DNA from 3 places in the Sedimenticola sp. genome. Region 1 is predicted to be linked to each of the others. Evidence: predicted binding sites of a transcription regulator. Region 1 holds the regulator's gene; each other region holds the start of a gene.
What was found. Region 1 encodes sigma-54, which starts transcription at its own class of promoters, with help from an activator protein. Its sites were predicted from a motif close to TGGCANGNTNCNTGCTT; they were not measured.

Region 1 (10,250 bases):
CGCACTGGCATCATTGAAGAGGCATCACGCTTGATGATCGAACAGCGAAATCTGGTGATTGGCGGCCTACTGCTGGCACTGGTGGGCGGCACGCTCTGGCTCGCCCGGCAAAGTTCACTGGACGAATCATCACACGCCGCCCAGGAACACCGTGCCGACTATTACCTGGAAGGTGTCGACTCCACTATGATGGATCTCTCCGGTCGCCCCGGGAAGCGCCTGGTTGCGGAACGGTTGACCCACTTCATGGATGATGACAGTACCGAGCTCCTCCAACCCAGACTGACACTTTACGATCTGGACCGCCCCCCCTGGCGCGTCGTATCGGAGACCGGCTGGCTATCCGGAGACGGAGAGGTGCTTCTTTTGCAGGGTGCGGTTAAAATTGACCGTTCTGCGGCTCCGGGAGTAAGGCCGTTGCATATCAGGACCCGTGATCTGCGCGTGCAACCGCGGGACAACTATGTGGAGACGGATGCCCAGGTCAATGCGCGCAGCAATGCAGACCGCATCGACGCCAAAGGCATGCAGATTTGGCTGCAGCAGCCGATCCGAATCAAACTACTAGCCAATGTACGAGGACGCTATGAAGTCAATCCCTAAGCCCCATCACACTGGCCGCCGGTGGTTCGCCCTTGCCCTGATGCTGATCCTGCCAGGACTGACCAGCGCCCTGCAGTCGGACAAGGATCAGCCTATCTATATCGAAGCGGATGGCGTAGACATCGACGACCGCAGCGGTATCAGCACCTATAAAGGTAATGTGGTACTGACACAGGGAAGTATTATCCTTAAGGCGGACAAAGTCACCGTTACCCAGCGTAAGGAGCAGAATGATCAGATTGAGGCCGTCGGAAACCCGGTCACCTTTCAACAAGACACCGAGGGCGACAAGGGAACGATCAAGGGTCGAGCAAAAAAGGCCGAATACTTCGCCAACAGTGAAATCATCAATATGACCGGCGATGCCGTGCTCACTCAGGGCAAGGACACCTTTAAAAGCGACCGGATCATTTACGACCGCGCACGGGCCGTGGTCAAGGCCGGCACCAGCGCCAAGGGTAAAGAGCGTGTCAAGGTAACCATCGGCGGTAAAAAGTAACTCACCGATGACTGTCTTAACTGCCGAAAATCTGGCGAAACATTATCGCCGCCGCGCCGTCGTGAACGGTGTTTCACTCAATCTCTCCAGCGGAGAGGTGGTCGGATTACTGGGCCCCAACGGCGCCGGTAAAACCACCTGCTTCTATATGATAGCCGGGCTGGTGCCGTCGGAAGGGGGAACCATCAAGATAGATGGACACGACATCACGGCCCTGCCTATGCATGCCCGGGCCCGCCTCGGGCTGGGTTATCTGGCCCAGGAACCGTCTATATTCCGAAAGCTAACCGTCTTCAACAACATCTTCGCCATACTCGAGACCCGCAAAGATCTGGATCGACCGGAAAAGATCGAGGCTTGTGAAGCCTTGCTGGTGGATTTTAATCTCACCCATCTGCGCAACAACCAGGCGATGAGCCTCTCCGGAGGTGAGCGGCGGCGCCTCGAGATCGCCCGCTCGCTCGCCATGGAGCCGCGCTTTATCCTGCTGGATGAACCCTTTGCCGGCATCGACCCCATCTCGGTCAAGGATATCCAGAACATCATCCGGGAGCTCTCTGCCCGCGGCATCGGTATACTGATAACCGACCACAACGTGCGGGAAACGCTGGGAATCTGCCAGCGCGCCTATATCATCAGCGAGGGGAAGGTGCTGGCCGAGGGCGAACCGGAGCAGATTTTGGCCAACGAGGAAGTCCGTTCGGTCTATTTGGGAAAAGAGTTCAGTTTATAACCAATCGACTTAGGTTTGATTCACAGCAACAAAGCATTTTCTCCTTGTGCGCCTGTTCGCTTTTTACGCTAGAATGAAGCTGTGAAAAACATACAAATTACGTACCAGATCTAGATAACCGCATGAAGCAAACGCTCCAGCTTCGACTTGGCCAGCATCTCACCATGACGCCGCAATTGCAGCAGGCCATACGGTTGCTGCAGCTTTCGACCCTGGATCTCAAGCAGGAGATCCAGGAAGCGCTGGATTCCAACCTGATGTTGGAGACCGAAGAGGACAACAGCGCGCGGGAAGACGCCCGCCGCAACGAACAGCAAAGCGTTATTGAGCGGCTCAATGGCGATGGCTTGAAAGGGGATAAAGCCACCAGCAACGACCTCAATAACGAAAAAGAGATCAACGGCGAGGCAAACTCCATGCCGGAAGATCTGCCGGTGGACAGCGGCTGGGATGATGTATACGACAGCGCGCTCCCTCCCTCTTCCGGGCTCGCCTCGCGGGGAGACTCGGGTGACAATGACTACCTCTCCCAGCGCCGCAGTGCACGCACCCTCTACGACTATCTCACCTGGCAGTTAAACCTGACGCCGTTCAGCGATCTGGATCGCGAGATTGCCGTCTCCATCATCGACGGCATCGATGAGGATGGCTACCTGCGAATGGAACTGGAGGAGATACTCGACAGCATGGCCGCTCAAGAGGTCGAGTTGGATGAGATTGAAGCGGTACTGCACCGAATTCAACAATTCGATCCACCAGGGGTGGGCGCACGCAATCTGCAGGAGTGCTTGCTGATCCAACTGCGTCAACTTCCGGAGCCCCATCCGGCCATGGCGCTCACCACCCGCCTGATCAGCGATCACTTTGAGCTTTTGGCCCAGCAGGATCATAACCAGATCAAGCGCAAGCTGAAGATCGATGATGACACGCTGAAATCGATCAACCAGTTGATCCGTTCGCTAATACCGCGCCCAGGCAGCCTGGTGGCCGAAACTGAACCCCAATACGTCATTCCAGATGTCTTCGTGACGCGCCGGGATGGCACATGGCACGTGGACCTGAATGCCGAAGCGGCGCCCAAACTCAGGGTCAATCCGGAATATGCGCGACTGATCCGCCGTGCCGACAACAGCGATGACAACAACTATCTGAAGAATCATCTTCAGGAAGCGCGCTGGTTTATCAAAAGCCTGATGAGCCGCAACGAAACACTGTTAAGGGTGGCGACCAAGATTGTCGAACTGCAGCGGGGGTTCTTCGAACACGGCGAAGAGGCGATGAAACCGTTGGTGCTAAGGGATATCGCCGAAGCCCTGGAACTGCACGAATCCACCATTTCACGGGTCACCACACAAAAATATATGCATACCCCCCGGGGTACGCTCGAGTTCAAATATTTTTTCTCCAGTCATGTCAGCACGGCTGGAGGCGGAGAGTGTTCCGCCACCGCGATACGCGCACTGATCAAAAAACTGGTCGCTGCCGAGAAGCCGAACAAGCCTCTCAGCGACAACAAATTGGCGAGCATACTCGCCGATCAGGGCATTCAGGTCGCACGGCGGACGGTAGCAAAATACCGCGAGTCTATGGCGATACCGCCATCAAACGAGCGCAAGCGCCTCGTCTAGAGGCCAGTAACCAAGGAGCAAATCATGCAAATCAGCATCACCGGTCACCATGTGGACATCACCGAAGCCATGCGCAATTATGTCGAGACAAAGTTCGAACGTTTGGAGCGACACTTTGACCATGTCACCAAAATCCATGTCATTCTGAGTGTCGAGAAGCTGCGCCAAAAGGCCGAAGCCACACTCCACGTGAATGGCGCCGATGTCTTTGCAGACTGTGTAGAAGAAGATATGTATGCCGCCATCGATGGTCTGGTGGACAAAGTCGACCGACAGGTCAAAAAACTCAAGGAGAAGAGTACCAATCACCGCAATGGTGTAGGCATGAAAGGAATCGATCCTGCCAACGCTGAAATCTAATCAACAGGCAAAACCATGTTTCCCGCAAATTTCATAAATGCCGAACGCATCAGCGTGGCGAATCCGGCTGCTAGTAAAAAGCGCATACTCGAAGAGATAGCAGGCCTGCTGGCAACGGCCTCGGAGGAGCTAAATCAGGGCACGGTGTTCGACAAACTGCTCGAGCGGGAACGATTAGGCAGCACCGGGCTGGGGCATGGCATCGCCCTGCCTCACGCCCGCGTAGCCGGCGTCACCGAAGCACGTGGCGCTTTCATTCAACTCCAGTCAGGCGCCGATTTTGACGCCATCGATCAAAAACCGGTGGATCTGGTTTTCGGCCTCCTGGTCCCCGAAGAGGCAACCGAAGAACATCTGCAGCTTTTGGCAAAACTGGCTACCCTGTTCAGTGACGAAACATTCTGTCAGCGCCTGCGTAAAAGCCAAGACAGGGAGGCACTGCTGCAGGCATTCATACAACAGGAGCCCATACCGAAAAGCGCCAACGGCTGATCTGTCACCCACCTTAGAAGGATCTCTGTTATCGCTGCAGGAAGACACGCCCTAACTACCCAAAGGTGTAAACAGAGGTAACGGAGACCCTATGAAGTTGGCCATCATCACCGGACTTTCAGGTTCTGGAAAAAGCGTCGCACTGCACACCCTGGAAGATGAGGGCTACTATTGCATCGACAACCTGCCCGTTTTCCTGCTCCCCGCATTGGCGGGCGAGCTGGTCAACAGACAGGACAAACGCTTTGAATTGGTCGCCATCAGTATTGACGCGCGCAATGCGCCGGCCGAGTTCGAGAGTATCGCCAACCTGCTGCAACCGCTGAAGACACAGAAAATCCGCTACGAGGTGATATTCCTGGAGGCGCAGGACGAAACGCTGATTAAACGCTTCAGCGAAACCCGCCGCCGACATCCGCTGACCGGTGGTGCCAGGCCGTTGGCGGAGGCGATCAGCTACGAGCGGAAGTTGATGGCACCGTTTCTCAATGTCGCCGATATCCGCATCGACACCAGCCAAACCAACCTGCATGAGCTGCGGCACATCATTCGCTCCCGTATCACTGAACGGCTGGATACAAAAATATCCCTCCTGTTTCAATCCTTCGGCTACAAACAGGGAGTCCCGCGAGACGCCGACTTTGTCTACGACGCCCGCTGTCTGCCTAATCCCCACTGGCAACCCGAACTGCGCCAACTAACGGGTAAGGATGATGCCGTGCAACGTTTCCTGGGAGAAAGCGGCGACGTGCAGCGATACAAAGAGGACCTGATTCGTTTTCTGGAGCAGTGGATCCCCTGCTTTGAAGCCGAAGGACGCAGTTACTTGACCATTGCTATCGGCTGCACCGGCGGACAGCACCGTTCCGTCTACCTGGTGGAACAACTGGCAACCCATTTCCGCACCTGTGGCAGACAGATTCAGACCCGTCATCGTGACCTGCCCCGGGAATCAGCCCCGGAGCGATAATCGGCCAGGAATATAAGGCGGCCGTAGACCCCACCGCATGGCTGAAAGCCGGCCCCTATTTCCATTCAAAATAATAAAAATATATTTCCCACCATGGGAGCGGACAAACTATCTGAACGACTACCCGGCCTGCTATTTTGTCACGGAAGCCGATTGTGAGATATTGTTTCCCCATGGTAGGGGCGAATTGAGCTTTTTATGGTCACGAAACAGATAACCATTATCAACCGGTTGGGACTGCATGCCCGGGCGGCAGCCAAGCTGATCACCGAAGCGGGGCAGTACAGCAGCACCATTCAACTGATCCGCGACGCCAGGCCGGCCAACGGAAAAAGTATCATGGAGGTGATGATGTTAGCCGCCAGTCAGGGAACCGAACTAACCCTCACCACAGAGGGAGAGGATGAAATCGAGGCCGCCGCCGCATTGGAGGCATTGATTAACGACCGGTTTGGAGAACCTGAATGACCTTTGCCGGAAACGGCATCGGCATCACCCGGGGCGTTGCCATCGGCGAAGCCCATATTCTGCAGCGTGGACTGTTGGATATCAGTCCGCGAACTATCGACAGTAAAAATATCCCCGGTGAAATCAAGCGCTTCCGATTGGCGATAAAGGGCGCCCGGGAACGGCTTCAGGGAATACGCGAAAAAATCCCCAGCACCACCCGCTCCGACATCATCGCTTTCATCGACACCCACCTGCTGATGATGAATGATGCCGCCTTGGTAGAAGTACCGATACAGCTGATACAGCAACACGCCTATGCGGCAGAATGGGCACTGCAGTTACAGCGCGATTCGCTGGTTCAAGTATTCGACACCATGGATGACCCCTACCTACGGACCCGCAAGGACGACGTGGAGCACGTGGTCAACCAGATCCAGATGAGTCTGCTGGATATCGACGGCGATACCGAAGCCGATCTCAACGGCAAAGTGATCCTGGCCCAGGACCTGACCCCCGCCGATACCATCGTGATGCGCCACCAGGGGATCGCCGCCTTCATTACGGAATTTGGCGGACCGATGTCCCATACCGCCATCCTGGCCCGTAGCCTGGGCATCCCAGCAGTTGTCGGGGTACACAACATCACCCGGTTGCTGCGCCAGGGTGAATGTGTGGTGGTGGATGGCGAACAGGGCGTGGTATTGGCAGACGCCGATCAGTCCACCCTTGCTCACTACCAGAGCCGCATCAACGTAGCCCAAGGCCGCGCCACCCAGTTACGCAGCCTGATCGGCAAGGCCGCCACCACCCGTGAAGGGGTTCGGGTGCACCTGATGGCCAATATTGAGCTGCCCGAGGATATCGAAGCCACCCGGGAACTGCAGGCCGATGCCGTCGGCCTCTACCGAACCGAATTTCTCTACATGAACCGACAGGGCATGCCAGATGAAGAGGAGCATTACCAAACCTATCGCCGGGTAGTGGAGGGACTTGACGGCATCCCGATTACCATCCGTACGCTGGACTTGGGGGCCGACAAACAGGTCGACGGCTGTACCGCCACCAGTTGCAATCCGGCACTCGGCCTACGTGCCATTCGCCTCTGCCTGAAAGAACCCAAGATGTTCCAGCCTCAGTTGCGGGCAATCCTGCGCGCCGCTGTCCACGGGCCGGTACGCATCATGATCCCGATGTTGTCCAACCTTCAGGAGGTACGGAAACTGAAGGCCCTGATCAGCGAAACCGAAGCGGATCTGCGCCATGAAGGCATTCCCTTCGCCAGCGAAATCCCGGTGGGGGGCATGATCGAGGTACCCGCCGCCGCGCTGTCCGCCGATGCCTTCACCCGCGAACTGGACTTCCTCTCCATCGGCACCAACGATCTGATCCAGTACACCCTGGCGATAGACCGTGTCGATGACGAGGTCAACTACCTCTACGATCCGCTGCACCCCGCCATCCTGCGTCTGATCCAGATGGTGATTACGGCTGGGGAGCGCGCCGGCATCCCGGTCAGCATGTGTGGTGAAATGGCCGGTGACCCGCGTTACATCCCACTTCTTATCGGGATGGGACTGCGTGAGTTCAGTATGCAGCCGGGCTCGCTGCTGATCGCCAAGGAGCGCCTGTTCGAGCTGGATGCGGCAAAGCTGACGCGACAAACCCGCAAACTGATGAAACGGCTGGGCGAGAGCGACTTTGAGCAACTACTGGACAAGATCTGTACCCGGCACTGAAGATCGCCATGGTGAACCGCACCCGATGGCATTCTCACCGTCCACGACCCGGCATTCTGCTATCACAGCATAAAAAAGCGCTGAATCACACTAATTCACACTTGATGTCTCCCGCTTGTCATCTGCAACTGCTAGAATCGGCCCGGTCCGAAGCACCCAGCCTTCACCCGGCGAGGAATCCCGTCAACCATGTCCGATCAGGCACCCGCACAAATTGGCAGCACCCGTCTGGACCGCCTGCATGCGGCCCTGGACAGTGGCACCCTGCAGCAAGCCAGGCGGATGCTCAATGCCCTCCATCCCGGTGAAATAGCACATCTGCTGGAATCGCTACCGCTGACCCAGCGCGATATCGTCTGGGGGCTGGTGAGCGAAGAGAATGACGGTGAAGTGCTGATCCTGGTGGCGGACGAAGTCCGGGCCGACCTGATCAGCAAGATGGACCGGGAAGAGCTGCTGGCCGCCACCGAAGGTCTCGACACCGACGACCTGGCCGACCTGATCCAAGAGCTTCCCCAAACCATTACCCTGGAGATCCTCGACTCCCTGGACCATCAGCGCCGCGAGCGCCTGGAGGCCGTCCTCCCTTACCCGGAGGATACCGCCGGCGGTCTGATGAATCCGGACACCATCACCGTGCGACCGGAAGTCACGCTGGACGTGGTGATGCGCTATCTGCGCCACTTGAGAGAGAAGATACCACCCCAAACCGATATCCTGATGGTGGTCAATCGGGATGGCAAATACCTGGGGGTACTGCCCCTGACTGTACTGGTCACCCACGACCTGGACGACACGGTAGCGGAAGTGATGTCGCTGGATGTACGCGCTATCCCCGCCAACTGGGACGACGGCAAAGTGGCCAACCGTTTCGAACAGCACGACCTGATCTCCGCCCCGGTGGTGGATGATGACGGAAGGCTGATCGGCCGCATCACCATCGACGACGTGGTAGACGTGATCCGTGAAGAGGGCGAACACCAGTTCATGGGTCAGGCCGGTCTATCGGAAGACGAGGATATGTTCGCCCCGGTATTGATCTCCACCCGGCGGCGGGCACTTTGGCTCGGCATCAACCTGATCACCGCCCTGCTCGCCTCTTGGGTGATTGGTCAATTCGAAGCCACTATCGAGAAGATAGTGGCCTTGGCGGTGTTGATGCCGATCGTCGCCAGCATGGGGGGCATTGCCGGCAGTCAGACACTGACCCTCACCATACGCGGTATCGCCCTGGGCCAGCTTTCGGGCAAAAATACCCGCTGGCTGGTCCTCAAGGAGCTGGCTGTCGGATCCCTGAACAGCATTATCTGGGCCGGCGTGATGGCGGTGATCGCCGGCTTCTGGTTCCACGATTTGAATATCGGCCTGTTGATCGCCACCGCCATGTGCATCAATCTGATCCTGGCTGCTCTCACCGGCACCGTACTGCCGATGGCGTTGGCCAAGGCGGGCATCGATCCGGCGCTGGCCGGCTCGGTACTGCTGACCACCGTGACCGATATCGTCGGTTTTCTCTCCTTCCTTGGACTGGCAACCCTGTTCCTGATCTGAACGGATTAACCTTCGATTGGGGCGATGCCCGACAGATCGACCGGCAGGATCGCGTCCGGCCCGCAAGTCCTCAAACAGATATCACAACCAGTGCAAGCTGCCGATTCGATGCGCACCCACGCCTTCATCACTTCGCGGCCACCCTTACGCACCTCGGTCTCGCGGCGGGTCACCAGAATTGCCGGGCCACCGCCTCGTTACCGGACATAAAGCGGCGACTAGCCAGGATGGGGTTGATCTCTTCGGCTAACGCATTCGCAAATTCAGTCCTCTATCGCGTTGGTTTTTCCGCCAACCGGGATAGGCAGGCTGGCGGCATATTCAACGGAAAAAACAGTTGCAAGATTACCACCAAAACCCTTCAATCATTTTGTAAATCACTTATACATTACCGAGTAATTTGCAATACAGCCCCCTTGATGTGGCAGACCTGAGAATACTGGCTCACCTGCAGAACCACGCCAAGGCCTCCAATCAGGAGTTGGCGGAAGTGGCGTTCCTCTCGCCGTCACAATGTCACCGGCGGGTGAAGCGCCTGGAAGCGTTGAATATCATCCGCGGCTATACCGCCCAGATTGATCCTCAGGCACTGGGGCTGGAGATCACCATCTTTGTCAACGTCTTCAACGTCTCCCTTGACACCCATGGATCCAACCCGGCACTGCGCTTCAGTGACGCGATCAAAACCGTCCCGGAAGTGATCGAGTGTTACTCCTTGACCGGCGAAACCGACTATCTGATCAAGGCAAGGCTACCCAACCTGAAAGCGATATCGGAGTTTCTGATGCATCGACTGATGTCGGTTCCCGGGGTGGGCAGTATCAAGACATCAGTGGTGGTGGAAGAGATCGAGTGTGCCGCAACGCTACCGACACAGGAATTTGACAAGGGTAGCGGATAACGTTGAATACCGACATGTGTCAACATCAGGGCTTCGCTAAGGCAGTCGCCCCTGGTTACCCGGATGGTAGTGGCACCGTCGGAAAAGGGCAGACACAGGGGCCTGCCCCTACACACCGAACCCTTACCGGACAATTTTCCCCTCAGACTTGCATCGACCCTGATGCATACCGAAGGCGGGATGGCGTGGGAGGTCCCGCTGGTGGATGCAATCTGTAGAGGCCCCCCGTGGTGTTCTCGATCCCACGCTCCGCGTGGGAATGCCTATCGCGCCATAACCGCGTGGACACAAAAGACATGCCCACCAGTCTAAGGGCTCGTTCGAAGA
Region 2 (10,250 bases), on a different contig from region 1:
TTAAGTCAGGCTGTTGGTTTCCAGCCACCTGGGTTATACCCGTCCAATCAATCCAAGGAGGATATCCGTGGCACTATTGATGCGCATTTTTGCGACCGGCATGTTGCTCTTGTTCACGATCGCCGGCAAGGCGGATGAACAGCCGGATCCGCAGTTTGAGGTAACTCAGGTTGCACCGGGACTGTATATGCTGAGCGGTGTCGGTGGTTTTGTCGGCGGTAATATCGGATTGTCTATCGGTCCGGACGGTGTGGTGATTATCGATGACGCAATGCCACCGTTTCTGGACAAGTTGACCGCCAAGATAAAAACCGTCACTCAGCAGCCGCTGGATTTTCTGATCAACACCCATGTGCATGGCGACCATACCGGCAATAACGCCACCCTGGGTAAACAGGGGGTGCGTATCGTCGCGCACAAAAACCTGCGTCAGCACATGGTGAGCAAAGGTATTCCCGGTGTGGATGGCGTGATCGATGCACCCAGTGAGGCACTGCCGGTTATCACCTTTTCTGAAGAGATGACGTTTTATCTCAACAACAACACCGCTAACGTGTTCCATGTCGCCCATGCCCATACCGATGGTGACGCGGTGATTCATTTCCGAAACCTGAATGTGATTCATACGGGCGATGTGCTGTTCAATGGGCTGTTCCCGTTTATCGATCTGCAAAGTGGCGGCAGCATTGACGGCTATATCGCCGGCCAAAAGCAGATTCTTGCCAAAGCGGACAACGGCACCAAGATAATCCCCGGCCATGGACCACTGGCCAGTAAAGCCGATCTGGAAGCGGCTATTAGCATGCTTGAGGAGACGCGTGATATCGTCGCCAAATTGGTCGCCGATGGGAAATCGGAAGAAGAAGTAGTCAAACTCAACCCATTAACCAAGTATGAGAAATGGAGTTGGGGATTCATCAATACCGAAGGGATGACGCGACAGCTCTATAAGGGACTTAAACAGGCAATGTAAATGGGGCCTGCTTCGCTGAACGGCATCCGCTAAAGGACTACGCACAAACTCCACTTGGGATGGACCAAACAGGTTGCGCCCCAAGTGGAGCCTCTCTCGCTGGATTTGTAATCGTCTGTGGCTGAAATCTAAGCCGGTCGCTTGTTTGAAACGGTGCTGAAAGGTGCACGGGATGTGCTGTGCTCACCGAACGGCTTTGTCCACCGTCCAATCGAGAGATTGGGATGAGTCAACGAATCTGCACTTAAAACTGTCAAAGATGGCAAGAGGATATAGACTGTAACCTAGGTGTGCAGACTTTTATTCGGTGCTGTTATGAGTTCATATTCCACATTGACCATCGATCTTCGTCAGATGATTCTTGCCATCGAGACGGCCGTCTCTCAAGTAGGTATGAACGATACCAATCACGGCAAACGCGTGGGTTACATCGCCAGCCAGTTGTCGCACCAGCTTGGTTACAGTGAACAGTCGATACAATTTGCTTTTGATTTGGGTATGCTGCATGACTGCGGTGTTTCAACAGAGCAGATGCACTCCAGTCTTGTGAACCATTTCGACTGGAGCGACGCCCATATCCATTGTGAAATCGGTTATCGGTTGTTGAAGGACTTCGAACCCCTGGCGCCTTTTGCCATCCCCATTCTCTACCACCATACCCCTTGGCGGGAACTCAAAGAGCTGGATATCAGCAATCTGGACAAGCGGATGGCGAATCTCATCTTCCTGTCCGACCGTATCGATGTCTTGGCTGCGGCCCATTACGAAACCGATATCTTGCTGGCAAAAGAGGAGGTGGTGAAATCCATCGTCGGTTACAGCGGGGGCTACTTTGATCCGGTGCTGGTTGACGCATTCCAGGAAGCGGAACGCTCGGAAGCATTCTGGATCGCGCTGGAAAGTCGTCACGTGACCCGATATGTCTGGGACATGGGGCAGTTCGAAAGCAGTGAACGATTGAGTATTGCGCAGGTTAAAAAGCTATCACTGATTATGGCGTATATCGTTGATCAAAAGAGCCCGTTCACGGCGCAACACTCGGCGCGTGTCGCTGCGCTGGCGAAGTATCTGGCCGGGACCTATGGACTACTAAACGAACAGTGCGAAAAGATTGAGATTGCCGGGTTGCTGCACGACCTGGGTAAGTTGCATATACCGGATAATATTCTTGAGAAGCCGGGGCCGTTGAACGATCTGGAACGGTCCATTATGAACCAGCATAGTTATGAGACTTTTGAGATCCTGCGCCATATCAAGGGACTGAATGAGATTGCCAGCTGGGCGGCATTTCACCACGAGGGCCTAAACGGTGCTGGTTATCCATTCCACCCGCGGGAGCGGGACCTAAGCGTGGAAGCACGGATTATCGCCGTGGCTGATGTTTTCCAGGCACTGGTTCAGGATCGGCCTTACCGGTCCGGTATGCCACTGGACAAGGTGCTGGAAAACCTTAATGCATTTGCCGACCAAGGAAAGCTTGATCCGGAAATTGTTGCCTTGGCCAGACAGCACGCCGATGTCTGCTTCAACATCGCACAAGTCGAAGCGCGACAGGATGGTGAAAATTCACTGCAGCTGTTTTTGCAGTATGACGGATAAGCTTCGAGTTTAGATTAATCCGCTGACCTACCCATAAAGATAGCGACGCGTTCCAGTCAGGCATCGCTACGCATCGGGCTATACGACGACATTTTTTCGCTCGTTAGCTTGCCGTTGGCACGGAGGGTCTTTAACGCCTTTGAATTACTTGATTAATCAGGAAACGACCTTGACAAGACGAAAGGTTATAGGAGACTCCGGTATAACGGCAAGCGTGGTACGCGTAGAACAAAGTCGTTTTAACGTTGTGCCATAAGATTTTAAAAAGGCCAATGCCGAATCGGTTGAGTCAAACTCATCAATCAGGATTTCATCGATCAACATACCCTCTCTTGGAACGGGGTCAACCTGTATTCTGTGCAGCGCCGGCTGCCTTTTCGAGTTTCACTCTCGGCAATCCAATGGCTGTATGCAGGGTAGTCCTGGATCGCCATGTGATGGATCAAGATGACTTTTCTTCGCCCGGTGATTTGCTGGAATGTCTGGTGAACGGCGTGGGTGTCACAGGTAGTGGCAGTACATATTAAAATTGGCAACGGCGTTGATTGAGACGGAAAGTGTCGGTATTTTTTACATTTTGCTCTCTTTACAGAAAACGTGATTTTATAATTTATTGATGTGGTGTTTATTTTAAGTTTTAGCGCGAATATTGCATGTTTTTTAGCAAAGGATGACGAACCTTGTTTTTGTATAAGGAGCTCATCATGTTTAGACAATTTTCTGCAATATGTCTGCTGGTTTTTGTCGGGAGTGCATCCGCTGTTACGCTACCTGCTCCGATCTACGGCCCGACTGGTCCTTTCTATGGGCAGTACGACGATTTCTACTCCTATTCACTGCCACTACTGAACTACTTTTCTGATCCTTCAGGACAGGTGGTACTCAATCTGAGCACGGCCACCCTGGATGATACCCTGAATGCCGGAGATCCTTGGTATGTTAATTCGTCACCCGGCGAATTGGGTAAGGATGGACAGTACATCGTGCTGGCGACGGGAACGAATAATCAGGGTGTGAATGATAACAGTGATGTCAGTTCCCTGATCGATCCCGCTTATGAAACACCGGATGGCGGTGGGGCAAACTCGGACAGCTTCTCTACCGTTACCAGTGATTCCACGGCCAACCCATACGGTGGGACCCTGGCAGGTGCCGAGGAGCCGGATTATGGCGATACACCTAACGGCAATACCGATGGTTTCCCGGACTTTACACAGGACTCCACTGATTCATGGGATATCAACGTCGGATCACTCGTCGACTTTTTAAATGGCGAAGAGATGGTGGTGTTCTTCAACCACAATGAACTGGGTGATACCCAAGAGTTGAGCGCTTGGGTTAAAGTCTGGTTTACCGATCTTGATGGCAATATTATCGAGGTGGATAAGAACGGCGGCTTCTACACCGGTGACGATACCGAAGACGCCTTCTATCTACGGGATACGTTCTACAACGGTGTCAATAACCTGGGAGACGGCAATTTCGGTATCGATAATCCCGAACTGGATGACTGGGCTCTGGCACCGGGTGATGTCTGTATCGACACCAACAACATCGCTGCCGGTATCGATATCGGTTGCCAGGTGTACAATCCGAATGATCCCGGGATTGAAAAATTCAACCACAACCTGGGCGCAAACAACGCGGCCTATGCCATCTATTCTCCGTGGCTGAATCAATTTATCGCCGGACTGCTCAATCCGGAAGATTACGTGATGCACGTGGATATGCGGTTGTCCGGTGAAGATAATGGCTACGAGCAGGCATTTATCTCCACATTCAGCCGGGTTACCAACGTACCGGAGCCCTCAACCCTGTTTGTTTTAGCCATTGGCCTGCTGGGTCTCGGGGCAACCTTACGCTGGAGACATCGGCACTAAACGTGGCGCGGTATGACAACAAAAAGCCCCGATATCGAGGCTTTTTGTTGTGTGGTTGATTAAAACAATAAAGCCTAGCGTTTTTACTGTTAACTTTCTTTCGGCTGATCAAGCGCAAGTTGGACTTCCTGTTTCTGCTGGTGCTGTTTTTTGCTGTCGGCTACCTGGTGCCGCCATTTCTCAGCATGGTACCTGAGGGCGTGCGTCCGCTGCTGGTCTCGGTGTTTTCCGTGTTTGGCGCTATCTATGTGTTCATCAGCGTCAAACTGCTCGGTGACGTTATTCGTGCCCTGGCAGAGTAGACATGCCGCTGCACAATGATCTGGTGCCAATTAGAACAGCTGCAGGACGCAGTGAACTTGAACAGCGGTCGGGAACCTTGACCGTGCTGAAACGCAAATTGCTAATCCTGATTGATGGCAAAAAACGGATAGGGGATCTGAGACGGCTCCTGGATGGAGATTCCAGTCTGGACCGCAACCTGTGCGAGTTGTTGTGCCGCGGTTTGGTGGCGACTCAATTGACGGGTTCACTGCCAGTATCCGATTTCCCTCCCTACCAGCAGTTGGTGGCCAATCTGGCGATTGCTTATCTAAACGGGCATGCCAAACCGCTGTTCGGGATTATTGCCGGAATGGCGGCGTCGGGGGAGGGGCGTGCCGAGGCGATAGCGCGCATGGAGCGGTTGGTACGCCTGACTATTGATGAACGGGCAGCGCAGGAACTGGCGCAGTGTTTGCGGCTGGCACAGACAGGTGGACGGGTATGATTTCAACGGAGGCTTAGGATATTTTCCAGTGTTGCCTTGCACAAACCATAGCGATTAATTTCTTTACAGTCATCTTGAGAGAGGGTTATATCTGGCTCAACGCCATGCCCTTCAATCGCTTGTCCATTTGAGTCGAATAGATAATTAACCGGTACCAGCATGATTGTCGCGGAGTTGACCCTGACTACCGTCCTGACTACTCCCGCGCCGGCTGTCTTCTTCCCTGCCACTGTGCCGAGATGATGGTTTTTGATAAATGCGGCCAGCAACTCTGCACCGCTGGACGTCTTGTCGTCCACCAGAACAACCATCGGTTTCCTTAACCCGATCGGTGAGGCTCGTTTATCGGTATAATACCGGCCAGGCATGGAGCCTTTGGTTTCGCCGATTAACCTGTTGGTTGGCCCAAGCAGCTGCGCAACTTTGTTGACGCTGTATAGTGTGCCGCCCAGGTTGCCTCTGAGATCAATCACCACGCCGTCGGCGTATTGGAAGGCCTGGTCCGCCAAAATTCGCTCTAACTCAATCGCCGTATTATCGACAAAACGCTTAATGCTGATGTAGAACAGACCATTATCAAGCTGCTCGGTGACAACATCTTTCTCCGGGTCTGCCTGCTTCCTCTTTATCTCCGAAGAATCAAACAGTTTCACGGTTCTGGCTTTGATCAGGCCGCATATCTCTCCATCATTCAGCGCTTGCTGCGGTCGGGATCCATCAGGATAGGTATATTGCTGATTTATCTTCTTTTTCAGGGAGACCAGATCGGTGACTGACAGGCGATAGCCCGCTACCGTTTCAAGCAGATCGCATTGGCTTGCCTGGTGTACCTGAGTTTGATTTGTGGCACAACCGGCAATCGATAAGAACAGTGTCAAAGCAATAAGTTGTTTCATAAGGGTGTGCCGTGATTTCGAATAAATAGCAGTGTCGATATTCATGTTTAATTCAAAAGGTCGTTTCAGCAATAGCCTTGTTCTTTGTTCAGCTTACCCGGTTTTACATGTCGAACCACTTCACCTTGTGACCTGTACTCCCGGAGGAGGAATGCGTGATAGGGTATGATAAGTCAACAATACCCGCCGTTCCATTAACGGGATGGCATCGATGCGGATTCAGCAAGTTGCCTGGTGTCGTACCTATTACTGTTTTTGTTGCTCTATCTGCTTTTGTCGGGTGGAGGCGGCATCGTTGATAAATTTATTCATTTGCTCACCAAACGCTTGAACATCTTGCGGTTTTGTAGGGACCTTCGGAGGGTTGCTACCCATATCTTCGCTTATCTTATCAATGCTCGCTTCAGTATGGGTGGGAGAACTCGTATTGAGTTGGCGCAATGCAAGAAGGCTGACAATGAGTACTACCACCAATAGCAAAACTATTCGCATATTTTACCCCTTATGATTCTACACTCAGGCCAACCTTGGATTGATCACATAGGTGCTGGTGATACAGGCGCTATCCAGCACATGCCCTTCAATGGCCGCCAGTGCCTCAGGACCGCCAAAGCGGCCACTGAGGCCGCAGCTTTCTATATCCAGCGCGTAGAGTGTAAACCGGTAGTGGTGCACGATACTGTCGTTCCACGGCGGGCAGGGGCCATCGTAACCATAGTAGTCGCCCGCCATGTCGGCATCGCCTGCAAACCAGTCGGTGTAACTGTTGATGCCGCGAATGCCGCCGGCCGGTGAAGCTCCGCCCGGTTTGCCCTTGGCCGTGATGCCGTCGGCATCCGACGCGGCGGCAATCTGTCGCTGGTTGGCCGGTATATCAACCAATACCCAGTGATAAAAGTCGATACGGGGCAGGTCGGCGGGCACTTCGCGTCCCTCCTGGTTCACGTCATCCGGTCTGCTCGGCACATCCGGGTCGTGGCAGATCAGCGTAAAGGAGCGTGTGCCTGCGGGTACGTCGTCCCAGCTCAGGTCCGGGTTCCTATTGTCGGCAAGCGCCACATGACTGCTGTCATCATGCTTGCCAAAGGTATTCGCAACGGGGACGGGCTGGTTGTTGTGGATTTGGCCGCTGGTCAGTTTCATGGCGTTCTCCTCTCCCTTTTGGTCTTGGCGAATCCGTTATGGTGATGTGGCAATACAATACTGCGAATTCCGTCGATTGGCTATTTGCAGCGGCATATTAGATGCATTTGTCACACTTCACCGACGGGGGCCTGACCTATGTCGTAAAGATCGACTGCATGTTTTGTATCGGTACATTATGAAGAGTAGCCGATTAACGTGTTCGGTTCTGACTGTCTAATAGCCGGTTTAACGGCAGGCTTTTACTGTGACGTTTATGCCTGGCAATATGAAGAATGATGCGTCTCCCGTAACCCCCGATAGGCAAGATCACCAGTATCTTGATTTAGCGCATCTGAACCTATTCCTGATATGGCATTAATTCCTGCAATATTTTTTCAAATTTCCTGGACCTAAATCTCTCCCCCTGCGTCTTTACCGATAACACATTGCCAAACACCCCGATTCAGGAAGCGGCAAGTGCTAATCGGCAAGCAGGCCGATGTTATTTATAAATACCAAAGGAGAGAGTCATGTCTGATACAAAAAAATTGGTCGTAGTGGTTACCCGCGGTTGTGATGATGAGCGTTCCTCAGTGGCATGGAGTGTGGCAAATGGTGGGATCGCTTCCGGTTACCAGGTCACCATGTTCCTGGTGAGTTCAGGTGCTGATTGGGCACGCAAGGGTGCGGCGGTCAATGCCCGCCCTAATCCACTGGATCCGCCGGTTACCGAGATGATGCAGAATGTGATCGACAGCGGTGGTTCTATCTTTGTCTGCCCACCTTGTGCCATGGTGCGCGGATATGAGAAGGAGGACCTGATCGAAGGGGCCGAACTGGCCGGTTCCACCGCCATGCTGGGTGTCGTCAGTGAAGGCGCGAAGACGCTGACCTTTTGACGGGGTACCCGCCGGCATTCGATGTGGATGCCGGCGGTATCGAATAACCCGGCAAGTGAAGGACAACTGATTATACTGAGAGGGAGGAGAGAGCGATGTGCGAACTGTTCGCCATGAGTGCTAACCAACCGATGGATGTCGACAAGTACCTGACATTATTGATGCCTAGAGGGGGCAAGATAGGGCCCCATGCTGATGGCTGGGGTGTGGCCTACTATGAGGGTCACGCGTCACGGGTCTTCAAGGACGCCAATCCGGCCGCAGAGAGTCGCTATCTACGCATGTTGGCCAGATCCCAACTGAAAAGCACGGTGGTGATCGCCCATATCCGCAAGGCCAATCCTTCCGTAGTGGGTCGTGCCACCGCCAACACCCACCCATTTGAACGGGAGTGGAATGGTTACTCCTGGGTCTTTGCCCATAACGGCAAACTACCCGGCTTCGAGGAATCCGGCGTCCTGCGCCATAGCCGCTTTCAACCAATGGGCAATACGGACTCGGAGTTGGCCTTCTGCTATCTGATGGAGAACCTGGCATCACGGATCGATTACGGTGAAGCGGTTACCCCAGCCCGAGTGGTCGAGGCGATCAGCCCGGCAGTTGGGTCACTGTGCCGCTATGGTGAATTCAATTTCATATTGGGAAATGGCGAGTATCTGTTTGTTCATGCTCACACCCACTTGCACGAACTGGTACAGGCCCCCGCTGCTTCCGGCAATCTACAGAGCACCGTGTTATTGGCTACCGCGCCATTAACTCAGGACAATTGGCAGGCATTGAAACCGGGGAGTATCCGGGTCTACCGGGATGGACGGGGGATGGAGGCGCTCGATGGCTGAGGTGTCATCCAATCCGCTGGATAGGGAGATAAAACGCTGGTTCAGCAATCGCGTCGAAGAGATGATGGGTCCCCTCTACTCGACGGCGCTGCATATGACCCGCAATCGTGCAGAGGCTGAAGACCTGGTTGCTGATGCGGTGGCCAAGGCTTGGTCCGCCGTCTCCACACTGGAAGACCGCAGCCGATTCCGGCCCTGGGTGTTTCGCATTATGCGAAACTTTTATATCAGTCACTATCGAAAAAAGTCTCGCCGCCCGGAGGAGACCTGTTATGAAGAGAGTCCGGGCGGATATCAAAAGGAAGAGGTTGCCTCGTTACTGGTCGAGCAACCGGACAATTTTCTCAATTGGTGGGCGAACCCGGAAAAGGAGTTTGTCAGCAACCTGTTAAGCGAAGAGATCACCAAGGCGATTGACAGTTTACCGGAGGCTTATCGTGCCACGGTCTTGCTGATCAATGTTGACGGTTTCTCCTATGACGAAGCCGCCGAAGTATTAAATGTATCAGCCGGTACGATTCGATCACGCATGAACCGTGGTCGAACACTGTTGCAAAAGGCTTTGTGGCATCACGCCAATGAAGCCGGGCTGATTACCGATAGCAGTAAATTGGAGTGCAGTACATGACTAAAAAAACTGAGATGCATCACACCCATACCTTTGATAGTGATTGCCTGGAAGCTTTTGATCATCTTTATGCTTATCTCAATGGCGAAATAGAGGATCAAGAGACTCTCGACAAGATGGAGCACCACCTGGCTCACTGCAAGAGCTGCTTCTCCCGGGCGCAGATGGAGCGGGAATTGAATATGCGGATGAAGCAGGCAGGCCAGGATGAAGTGCCCGAATCTCTCAAAAACCGATTGAAAGATCTGATGGATGCCCTCTGATCAAGCATGATGGTTTTTCTTAAAGGTGTTGAGTGAGTAATAAGAGGGGATAACCTGCCGGATGTCGCCAGGTTATCCCCCTACCCATGTCGTTGCCGCATCAAGGTGACAGTTCCTTCTGCTTTTCCCATTTTTCAACCTGCCACCGAAGTGGCGCCGCACAAATATCGAAACTTCAGGGTGGCGTGATCAAGCCGAGGCGGGTGGCTTCCAATGAAGCCTCTGCCCGGGATGAAATGTTGAGCTTGCGATAAATGTTTTTAACATGATCGGCTGCCGTATGAGGGCTGATTGACAGGCTGGAAGCTACATCGGTCAGTTTGTTGCCTTTGGCGATCAGTGTAAGCACTTCGCGTTCCCTTGATGTGAGATTATGCTC
Region 3 (10,250 bases), on a different contig from region 1:
CATAACGCTTTTCCGGCAGCGGATGGGTGGCCTTTTTCAATGCGCCGTCGATCCAGGCGGGGATAGCGGGATTGTATTCCCGGGCAGAGTGGTAGCGCAGTTTGTGTGCCGGCAGCGGTTTTTCATGGTCGCCATAGGGGAGCGCGCCGGTCAGCATCTCGTAGGCGATCACTCCGAGAGAAAAAATATCGGAACGTTGCGTGCCCGGGCTGCCATCCAGGTATTCTGGGGCCGAATAGTTGATGGTCCCCAGGGGGGTGGCCGGACTGTCTTGGCGCAGTTCCTGTACCCCGGCGATACGTGTTGAACCGAAGTCGATGATCTTCAGGACGCCATTTTTATTAATCAGGATATTGTCCGGCTTCAGATCCTGGTGGACCATCTCCATGCGGTGGAAGGCGCGCAAGCCACTGATGATCTGGGTCAGATAGTCTCGCATCTGTTCGATATTCATCTGGCCCAAGTCATCTATGCGCTGGCGCAGGGTCTGTCCATCCAAATATTCGGTAACGTGGTAGAGAAAACGCCGCCGTGCCGGTTTGTAGACGCGCAATACGTGTGGGTTGTTGATGCGGCGGCCGATCCACTCTTCATTCAAGAAACTGTTGAGAAATTCCGCATCGTCGTTGAAGTTGGCCGACGGGGTCTTGAGCGCCACCTGTTCTTCGGTTTCACTGTTGATGGCGAGGTACACTTCACTACGTTTGCTGGCGTGGATTTCGCGCACAATCTCATAACCGTCGATGTTCATGCCGGGCAACAGGTTGGGTGGGAACGGCAGCTCCGCCACCCGCTGATAGATATCGTCAATCTGCTCGTCGGGGAGCGAGATCACCCGCAGCAGTTGGCAGGTGACGTTGTCGTTACTGCCCTGTTCCAGCGCGGTCTGGGTAATGGCCCGGGCGGCCTGCGGCAGGTTGCCCTGATGGGTTTTGATCAGCCGCTGTAACTCGCGGTCGGTAAGGAAATCATGCACCCCGTCGGTGGAGAAGATCAGCAAGTCACCCGGATTCAGCGCAATGGAGCGGTAGTCGATCTCCAGGTGGCTGTCTATGCCCATGGCACGGGAGAGTAGATCCTGCTCCTTGGAGACCCAGACCCGGTGATCCTTGGTCAGCTGTTCCAGTCGCTGTTCGCGGTAGAGATAGATGCGACTGTCACCCACATGGAACAGATGGGCCGTGGTGGATTTGATCACCGCCACGCTTAATGTGGTGACCATCCCCTTGGGGGAGTCGTAGCGGCTCTGTCCCTGGCCGCACAGCCAAGTGTTCAGTGCGCTGAGAATCTTGCTGGCGGATGTCTTGACGCTCCAGGACTCGGGCGTACTGAAGTAGTCGTTTAGAAAACCGGTGACACAAATCTGGCTGGCTTCATGACCGCCCTCACTGCTGCTCATGCCGTCGGCGATCACGGCCGCCACACCTTTGCTCAGCAGCAGGTCATCCGGTGGTATCCGGGCATCTGCCGCGTCGGCATTTTGCTGTTTGGCACCCGTTTCGGTACAGCAGGCGTAATCAATTTCCAGGGTGTTCTTCATCGCTATTCTGCATACGCCAAAGGTTGGTGCCGATACGCCCCGACCTTATCCGTGTCGGAGCGTATCGGGGGCGATCAACTGACGTCGATCATCTGCACGGTGCCGTCCGGCAACACTTCAGCGGTCTGACCTTCCGGTTCATCCAGAAACTGTACGGCGGCCAGTGTGACAATGGCCGCACCGGCGATCACCAGGAAAAACAGCTGCGGCGTGACGAAGGAGAAGACCGTCAGAAACAGCACGGCTCCTACATTACCATAAGCGCCCGCCATACCGGCTACCTGACCGGTCATGCGCCGTTTAACCAGCGGTACGATGGCAAATACCGCCCCTTCACCGGCTTGAACGAAGAATGAACAAGCCATGGTAGCCACTACCGCCAGGGCGATCGGCCACTCAGAAGTGATGCTGCTCAATATAAAGTAGCCGACTGCCAGGCCGCCGATCAGAATGGTCAAAGATTTCTTGCGACCGAATTTGTCGCTGAACAGACCCCCGGTGGGGCGGGCCAACAGGTTCATGAAAGCGTAACCCGAAGCCAATAAGCCCGCCTGCACCAGCGAGAGATCAAAGGTATCTTTAAAGAACAGTGGCAGCATGGAGACCACAGCCAACTCGGATCCAAAGGTGACCAGGTAAGCGACGTCGAGAATGGCAACCTGTTTGAATTTGTAGCGGTGGAGTTCCGGTACGGGCTGAACGAAGATGTGGCCGTTAATGCGCCAGACCTGCAGGGTCTGATACCCGTAGAGCAGAATCAGGCTGACGTAGATACTGTAGGTGACGGCCTCGTTCAGCAAGCCGAGATTAGATGGGCCGAGTTTCCATGCCAGGATTGCCAGCGCGGCATACATGGGGATATTCATAAACAGGTAGAAATAGAAGTCTCCCTTGCTGGTGACCTCCATTGCGCCGGTCTTTTTCGGCTTGAAATAGGTCGATCCCTTGGGAGTGTTGCGCGCCAATTTATAGTAGATGAGGGAGTAGGCCAGCGTGATAGCACCCGTGGAGGCGATGGCATAGCGCCAGCCCTCATTACCGCCATACAGTAGGGCAATGGTAGGCAGGGCGAGGGCGGCTGCGGCGGAGCCGAAGTTGCCCCAACCGCCATAGATACCTTCAGCCAGACCGACCTGACGGGCCGGGAACCATTCGCCGATCATGCGGATACCGATTACAAAACCGGCACCGACAAACCCGAGCAGGAAACGGCTGATGGCCAGTGCCTCAAAGGAGTCGGCCATGGCAAAGGCGAAACAGATAAAGCTGGAGATGAACAGCAAGGTGGAGTAGACGATCCGCGGTCCCAGCTTATCCACCAGCATACCTATAATAATGCGTGCCGGGATGGTTAGTGCGACGTTCAGGATCAACAGCGCCTTCACCTCCTGCGCACTCAGTCCCAGGGTCTGCTGAATCGACGCCAACAATGGGGCATGGTTAAACCAGACCATAAAGGAGAGGAAAAAAGCGAACCAGGTGATATGTAGCGTTCGTATCTTTCCGCTAAAGGAGAAGAGGTTTAATTTGCTTTCTGACATGGACGTGCTCCAGAGATTGACAACGTTTGCCTGTCTATAGCATTGCCTGTGCCAATTTTGTAACCATATGAAAAATAACATTAAAAACTCATTTTTTTGAGATGGGTCAACGATTTGCGCACTCTCCGGGTGCAAGCAAAAGGAATGTCGCCCGATTTCGGGTCAGTTTCGGCAAACGATTTTTCGCATGCCATATTTCAGTGCGTTTAGTCGCCTTCCGGCACCAGATTGATTCATTTTTTATCTACCTGAAACTGCCGCATCAGCGCGAAACCCCCGTTATTTACGGCTCAAGTGAAAGTTGGCATAGCGGTTGCAAATGAGGGTCATATGTATTTGGGAGTTTTGATCGACCCGATGTGTTGAGAGGCAAAACATGAAAGAACGATTGGTATTAATAGGTAACGGCATGGCCGGCGTGCGTACGCTGGAAGAGTTGCTCAAGCTGGAGCCGAACAAGTATGAGATTACGGTTTTCGGTTCCGAACCACACCCGAACTACAATCGTATCCTCCTCTCCCCGGTGCTGGCGGGAGAAAAGAAGTTTGACGATATCGTTCTGAACAAGCGTGAGTGGTATGAGCAGAACAATATTACTCTGCACAGCGGGTCGCCGGTGGTTGAAATCAACCGGGTGAAACGCAAAGTGGTCGCGGCCAACGGAGTGGAAGCGGAGTATGACCGGTTGCTGCTGGCCACCGGTTCGTCGCCTTTTATTATCCCCGTACCCGGTGCCGACCTGGAAGGTGTGATCAGCTTCCGTGATATCCACGACGTCGAGCAGATGTTGGCGGCATCGAAACAGTATAAACACGCCGTGGTCATCGGCGGCGGTCTGTTGGGTCTGGAAGCGGCCAACGGTTTGATTAAGCAGGGCATGGAGGTCTCGGTCGTTCATCTCATGGACACCCTGATGGAGCGTCAGTTGGATGAGGCGGCGGGTGCCATGCTTAAGCGTTCCTTGGAAGAGAACGGCATGCACTTTTTGATGGGTGCGCAGACTGAAGCGATCCTGGGCGAGGAACGGGTTACTGGCGTACGGTTCAAGGATGGCTCAGAGGTCAAGGCCGACTTGGTGGTGATGGCGGTGGGCATTCGTCCCAACATTGAACTGGCCAAACAAGCCGGTCTCCATTGCGAGAGGGGCGTGGTGGTCAACGACACCATGCAGACCTACGATCCACGTGTCTATGCCCTGGGCGAATGTGTGCAGCACCGTGACACCTGCTACGGTCTGGTAGCGCCGCTGTTTGAACAGGCCAAAGTGTGTGCCAATCACCTGGCCGAGCTGGGTTACGGTCGCTACGAGGGTTCGGTCACCTCCACCAAACTCAAGGTGACCGGCATCGATCTGTTCTCGGCCGGTGATTTCCACGGCGACGAGAAAACAGAAGAGATCGTGTTTCAGGATCAGGCCGGCGGCACCTATAAAAAACTGGTGATCAAGGATAACCGTATCAGTGGCGCCGTGCTCTACGGCAACACCGTGGATGGCGCCTGGTACTTCCAGTTGATGCGCGAAGGTACCGATATCTCCGATATGCGCGAGAGCCTGCTGTTCGGTGAAGCGGCGCATCTGGGTAGCTCGGGACACGGTGGCCAGTCCAAGGCCTCGGCCATGGGCGACGAGGCCCAGGTGTGTGACTGTAACGGCGTCTGCAAGGGCGACATCGTCAAGGCGATCACCAGCGAAGGTTTGTTCACAGTGGATGAGGTGAAGGCGCATACCAAGGCGGGCGCCTCCTGTGGCTCCTGTGTCGGTCTGGTGGAGCAGATCCTGGCCAATACTTTGGGTGGCGACTATTCGGCACCGGAAGCCAAACCGATCTGTGCCTGTACTGATTTCACCCACGACCAGGTGCGTTCCACCATCCGCGAATATGAGTTGACCGACAAGCAGGCGGTTTTCGACAAGATGGATTGGCGTACTCCGGACGGTTGCCACGTCTGCCGCCCCGCCATCAACTATTACCTGATCTCGGCCTGGCCGGGCAAGGCGAAGGATGATGCCCAGTCGCGCTTCGTCAACGAGCGGGTTCACGGCAACATCCAGAAGGACGGTACCTTCTCGGTAATTCCGCGCATCCTGGGTGGCAAGACAACACCTGATGAATTGCGCGCCATCGCCGATGCGGCGGATAAATTCAACGTCGGTGAAGTCAACCTGACCGGCGGCCAGCGTATCAACATGCTGGGCGTAAAGAAGGAGGACCTGCCGGCGATGTGGGCGTTCCTTACCGAACGTGGTCTGGTCTCCGGTCACGCCTACGGCAAGGCGCTGCGTACGGTGAAGACCTGCGTCGGTTCCACCTGGTGCCGCTTCGGTACCCAGGACTCCACCGGGCTCGGCATCAAGCTGGAAGAGATGACCTGGGCCTCCTGGATGCCACACAAATTCAAGATGGCCGTCTCCGGTTGTCCGCGTAACTGCGCCGAAGCTACCATCAAGGATTTTGGCGTGGTCTGTGTCGATTCCGGTTACGAGTTGCATGTCGGCGGCAACGGCGGTGTTAAGGTGCGCGCCACGGATGTTCTCTGTCGTGTCACCACCGAGGAAGAGGTGATGGAGCACTGTGCCGCATTCATCCAGCTCTATCGGGAAGAGGCACGCTATCTGGAGCGCACCGCGCCCTGGATCGAGCGGGTCGGCCTCTCCGAAATCAAAAAGCGTATTGTTGAAGACGTACCTGGTAGAAAGGCTCTGTATGAACGCTTCCTAGAATCACAGGAAGTGGCCCAGCACGATCCCTGGACCGCGCGTGCCAACGGCGCCGAGGCCCATGAGTTCACCCCGATAAAACAGATAGGAGAGTGACATGTCCGCAGTAATGAGTGAAAAGTGGGTGGAGATCGGAACTCTGGACGAGATACCTAGACTCGGCTCACGCGTAGTCCGTACCGCTACGGATGAGATCGCCATATTCCGTGCGGCGGATGACAGTGTGTTTGCTCTCTCCAATCGCTGTCCGCACAAACAAGGTCCCCTCTCAGAGGGTATCCTGCACGGTCACCGGGTGACTTGCCCGTTGCACAACTGGGTGATCGAACTGGAAAACGGCGAGGCGGTTGCCCCCGACGTGGGCTGTGCCAGAAGTTACCCGGTGCGGATGGAGGGGGAGATGATCCTACTAGCGATATGATGCCGTGGAGGATTGCCTTGTCTCACTAACTGTAATAAGAATAGAACACGCTTGAAAAAAGACCTGTCAAACTTGACAGGTCTTTGGTTATACCGGCCTCGATAAAAAGGCCGGCGTCGTGACAACTAATTCAGACAGTATCATCTACCTGACCCGCAGTTAAACCTTGGAGTCATCACTTGACACGTCAGATGAGCCGCCGGAGCTGTCGTCTATAGAATCGCCACTGTGCGAATCGCTGCCACTGTGCGAATCGTTGCCACTGTCCGAATCGTTGCCACTGTCCGAATCGTTGCCACTGTCCGAATCGTTGCCACTGTCCGAATCGCCGCCACTATCACTACCACCGCCATCGCCGCCGCCATCACCGCCTCCGTCACCACCCCCGCCATCGCCGCCACCACCATCACCACCTCCGTCACCACCACCATCACCGTCTGCATGGGCCTCACTGACGATTAAGAAACTCGGGGCAGCAAAAGCGGCCAGAGGGACAAGGCCAAAGAGTTTGAGTGCAGAGCGTCGACACAGATCGACAGACTCTTCATCTTGGTCAAGCGGTAACAATGCGTTTTTTTTCATTGCGATTACCTTCTTGTGAAGTTTGCCTCAAAGATTGTATTCAATCGTCGCGCTCAACGAGTAAATAGCGTTGTGGTGCCGATTCAATTCAATAGGACTCATTCTAAGTAAAAAAGTGCGGCCTTCACTGTGACCTAGCCAACGCTTTTGCCGTCATAAAGGGATGAGTGTCATATTTGTTTTGCTCGGTTGAAAGGGATGGTTGTCATCTGTTTGTAACAATACGAACGAAAGAACAGAGAACAAAAGAATGCAGAACGAGTAAGCAGAAACAGAACGAGGACACCCAACATCCAGTTGCCCAAGAAACAGAACGAGGACACCCAACATCCAGTTGCCCAACATCCAGTTGCTATTCCGCATGCTCCTCACTTGTTGATGTGAAATTAGTTCACTCGTCACCTATTGTTTGATAATCTTCCAAAAATGTAAGGGATATCTGCTTGGCGGGATGCGAAAATTACTCCAAATCAGTATTCCGACGGATCAACTACGACAGAGCAGGAAGGTCAATGCCCGGCACGGATAAGTCGAGTTTTACAAATAATGCGCGAGCAACATTAATATCAATAATCATATGGAACCAATAACTTTATTCATCGGCAAGATCTCTGCAATCTATTGGCTGGTTTATGGACTCGGATTTCTTATTTCACGAGAATTTTACGCAAATCAATTAATGAACTCGAGTAAGAGTGATTCTTTGGCTGTCACTTTACAAGGAGCGATTCATTTGTATATTGGAGCTGCAATTCTAACGAATCATCTTCTTTGGGATAACCTTTTAGCAATACTGGTTACTCTATTAGGTTTTATGTACCTTGCTAAAGGTATAGCAATTATTGTGTTTCCAGGCGCAACACTTAAATCAGGTAAGCCTACGGTTAAAACGTTACGCCTTTCAGGAATTGGCTTTATTCTTCTAGGATTAGTTCTGGGGTATTTGAGTTTTTTTGCATAGTTGGATTAGAGGAACAAGGACATCCATTATTCATTCAATTGTTTGTAATATCCCGGATAGGTAATCAACGTCGGTACACAGATAGTGCCCATTATGATGATCTTGATGCTATCACGCTCTTGAACCTGGAAGGTGATCTCCACGAACAAGACCATAATTATCAAATATACTTGATTTCCCCTCAATGGAAGCAGGTATAAAAGATTGGAATCTTATAGGTATGGATCATCACAAGTTAGTAGAAGAACCTTTATCCAGCTATTAGCTTAAATGACAGAGGCAAGAACAAGGATATCCAACACTTGGAAAGGTCAGAATGTTGTACCGATTCACGCCGGTTCGTCACGTACTTGAAAAGGGGTGACATGAAAGGTGGTGGGAGAATGATGGGTGTCCTCAAATTCCGTTTTCAGTAATCATTCGTTAGATCATTAAATGATTCTATCCAAAAAACAGATCGACGAAGTAAAGATAGTTTATTAATCAATAATTAGAGGTTATGTAATGCGTATTTTGGGGATCTTGTTTTTGTCTGTTATTGCTTTGGTACTTAGTGGTTGTGCCAGTATTACTTCTTCTGAAATGCAGTCGATTGCTGTATCTAGCAAAGAAACTACGGGTGAGCAAATAACGGCGGCAAAATGTTCGATTATTAATGATAAAGGAAAATGGGATATAGAGACGCCAACAGTGGTTTCAGTGCATAAGTCATCACAGGATTTATTGATTGATTGCGAGAAGGAAGGTTTAAAAAATGGATTTGTCAGAGCTGTATCAAGTGCATCAGCTGGTATGTATGGAAATATTATATTTGGCGGTGTTATTGGGGCTGTTATCGATCACTCCAAGGGTAGCGGGTATGAGTACCCGGCCAATATATCTGTCATTATGGGTTCGCAAAAAGTGGTCTATGTAACCGATCAGCAAATTATTCAACCAGTTGTTGCTAAAAAGAAGCTATTAAGCTCTGATGTTAATTCCAACGACAATACCATGGTACAACAACCCGGTATAAAAGCCGCATCGGGGGGCACGTGTGCAAGGTGTTTAGGGGAACAGTCATGCCCATTTATTGATAACGGCGATGGTACAGTAAAAGATAGAAGAAATAATCGCATATGGATGAGGTGTAGTTATGGACAACAGTGGGATGGTGAAACTTGCATAGGTGATCCAAAGGAAATCACGGTTTGGCAGGCAGAAAGTATTGGTAAAAAGCTATATGTCGGTAATGGTATGGGGTGGCGTATCCCCTATAAATCAGAGATGAATAACTTAATCTTAAATGCTTGTGTGCCTACGATTAATGCAGATGTTTTTCCTAATACGCCAACTGGCGAGTTTGCTACATTTGATGCTACTCAATCTAATTGGCATGCACGCTATTTTAATATGAAAGACGGTAATAGCTACAATGCGTCTCATTATGGACATGTAAAGTCATACATTAGATTTGTGCGTAATTAGCGGATTAAAGGAACAAGGACATCCATTATTCATTCAATTGTTTGTAATATCCCGGATAGGTAATCAGCGTCAGTACACAGATAGTGCCTATTATGATGATCTTGATGCTATCACGCTCTTGAACCTGGAAGGTGATCTCCACGAACAAGACCATAATTATCAAATATACTTGATTTCCCCTCAATGGAAGCAGGTATAAAAGATTAGAATCTTGTTGGCCTTGACCATCACAAGAAAGTAGATGAACTATTGGTTTAGATGGCAGTAACGAGCATGCCCGAGCCGATTAGCAGCAGTCCGATTCCGGCGACATTGCCGATCAGATGTCCTGATGGCAGTAACTTTTCAGCCAGCACGAAGCCGGCGATTAGGGCTACCCAGAGCAGGTTCATCACGCCGGCCACGAACAGCAGCAGCATCAGCACCCAGCAGCAACCCACACAATATAGGCCGTGTTCCATGCCCATGCAGAAGGCGCCCAGGGCTCCCGGGCGCCAGTGCATGAGAAAGAAATTGAGCGGGCTTTGGCATTTCTTGAGGCAAGCCTTTTTAAGTGGCAGCCACTGGTAGAGGCCGGCGATAAGGAGCAGTGTGGCGCTGAGCCAGGTGCTTGATGAACTCAGCAGCGGGCTCAGCATGCGTTGGCTCTCGAATGTCGCTTGTAACAGTGTGGCGGACAGGCTAAACAGTGTCCAGACTGTCAGGTATCCGGAACTGAACAACCCGGTGGCGGGCAGGAGGGAGACGGTTTGGCGGTTATTCGCCAAGCGACCGTAGAGCAAGATTGCCGGTGCTGCGCTGGGTAGCATCATGCCGACCATCATTACCGCCCACATCAGGAAGGTCAGTAGCAGTGACTCCAGTTGCCAGGGGGCGGAAGGTAGGGTGTCAGCCATGGTACGGTTTGCCATGTTGTCATGTGCTGACATCATTTCCATTTTCCCTGCGTCGATCCATAAATAGAGCCACGCCAGCAGGGCCAGCGTAAACAGGCTGACAAGAATGGTCCACCGATCACG

Region 2: ACQY5R_RS09330 (PEP-CTERM sorting domain-containing protein) is a predicted target of sigma-54. The motif match lies at 3,211-3,227, and genes of this name have one in related genera.
Region 3: nirB (nitrite reductase large subunit NirB) is a predicted target of sigma-54. The motif match lies at 3,384-3,400, and genes of this name have one in related genera.

Annotation. Positions count from the first base shown of each region.
Region 1 is NZ_JBNKFS010000013.1:93,508-103,757, forward strand. Features, by position in the region: gene lptC (LPS export ABC transporter periplasmic protein LptC) at 34-603, shown strand; gene lptA (lipopolysaccharide transport periplasmic protein LptA) at 587-1,102, shown strand; gene lptB (LPS export ABC transporter ATP-binding protein) at 1,110-1,835, shown strand; gene ACQY5R_RS10900 (RNA polymerase factor sigma-54) at 1,958-3,463, shown strand; gene hpf (ribosome hibernation-promoting factor, HPF/YfiA family) at 3,488-3,823, shown strand; gene ptsN (PTS IIA-like nitrogen regulatory protein PtsN) at 3,839-4,315, shown strand; gene rapZ (RNase adapter RapZ) at 4,407-5,285, shown strand; gene ACQY5R_RS10920 (HPr family phosphocarrier protein) at 5,484-5,753, shown strand; gene ptsP (phosphoenolpyruvate--protein phosphotransferase) at 5,750-7,471, shown strand; gene mgtE (magnesium transporter) at 7,661-9,022, shown strand; gene ACQY5R_RS10935 (Lrp/AsnC family transcriptional regulator) at 9,423-9,923, shown strand.
Region 2 is NZ_JBNKFS010000011.1:18,599-28,848, reverse strand. Features, by position in the region: gene ACQY5R_RS09345 (MBL fold metallo-hydrolase) at 68-973, shown strand; gene ACQY5R_RS09340 (HD-GYP domain-containing protein) at 1,289-2,572, shown strand; gene ACQY5R_RS09335 (hypothetical protein) at 2,729-2,896, opposite strand; gene ACQY5R_RS09330 (PEP-CTERM sorting domain-containing protein) at 3,277-4,452, shown strand; gene ACQY5R_RS09325 (hypothetical protein) at 4,572-4,754, shown strand; gene ACQY5R_RS09320 (hypothetical protein) at 4,757-5,221, shown strand; gene ACQY5R_RS09315 (S41 family peptidase) at 5,224-6,162, opposite strand; gene ACQY5R_RS09310 (hypothetical protein) at 6,364-6,609, opposite strand; gene ACQY5R_RS09305 (YbhB/YbcL family Raf kinase inhibitor-like protein) at 6,634-7,260, opposite strand; gene ACQY5R_RS09300 (DsrE family protein) at 7,773-8,141, shown strand; gene ACQY5R_RS09295 (class II glutamine amidotransferase) at 8,237-8,980, shown strand; gene ACQY5R_RS09290 (RNA polymerase sigma factor) at 8,973-9,608, shown strand; gene ACQY5R_RS09285 (anti-sigma factor family protein) at 9,605-9,871, shown strand; gene ACQY5R_RS09280 (response regulator) at 10,047-10,250, opposite strand, start outside.
Region 3 is NZ_JBNKFS010000009.1:114,430-124,679, forward strand. Features, by position in the region: gene ACQY5R_RS08370 (protein kinase domain-containing protein) at 1-1,540, opposite strand, end outside; gene ACQY5R_RS08375 (NarK family nitrate/nitrite MFS transporter) at 1,615-3,081, opposite strand; gene nirB (nitrite reductase large subunit NirB) at 3,458-5,896, shown strand; gene nirD (nitrite reductase small subunit NirD) at 5,898-6,221, shown strand; gene ACQY5R_RS08390 (hypothetical protein) at 6,381-6,803, opposite strand; gene ACQY5R_RS08395 (hypothetical protein) at 7,381-7,764, shown strand; gene ACQY5R_RS08400 (DUF1566 domain-containing protein) at 8,269-9,231, shown strand; gene ACQY5R_RS08405 (DUF2182 domain-containing protein) at 9,486-10,250, opposite strand, start outside.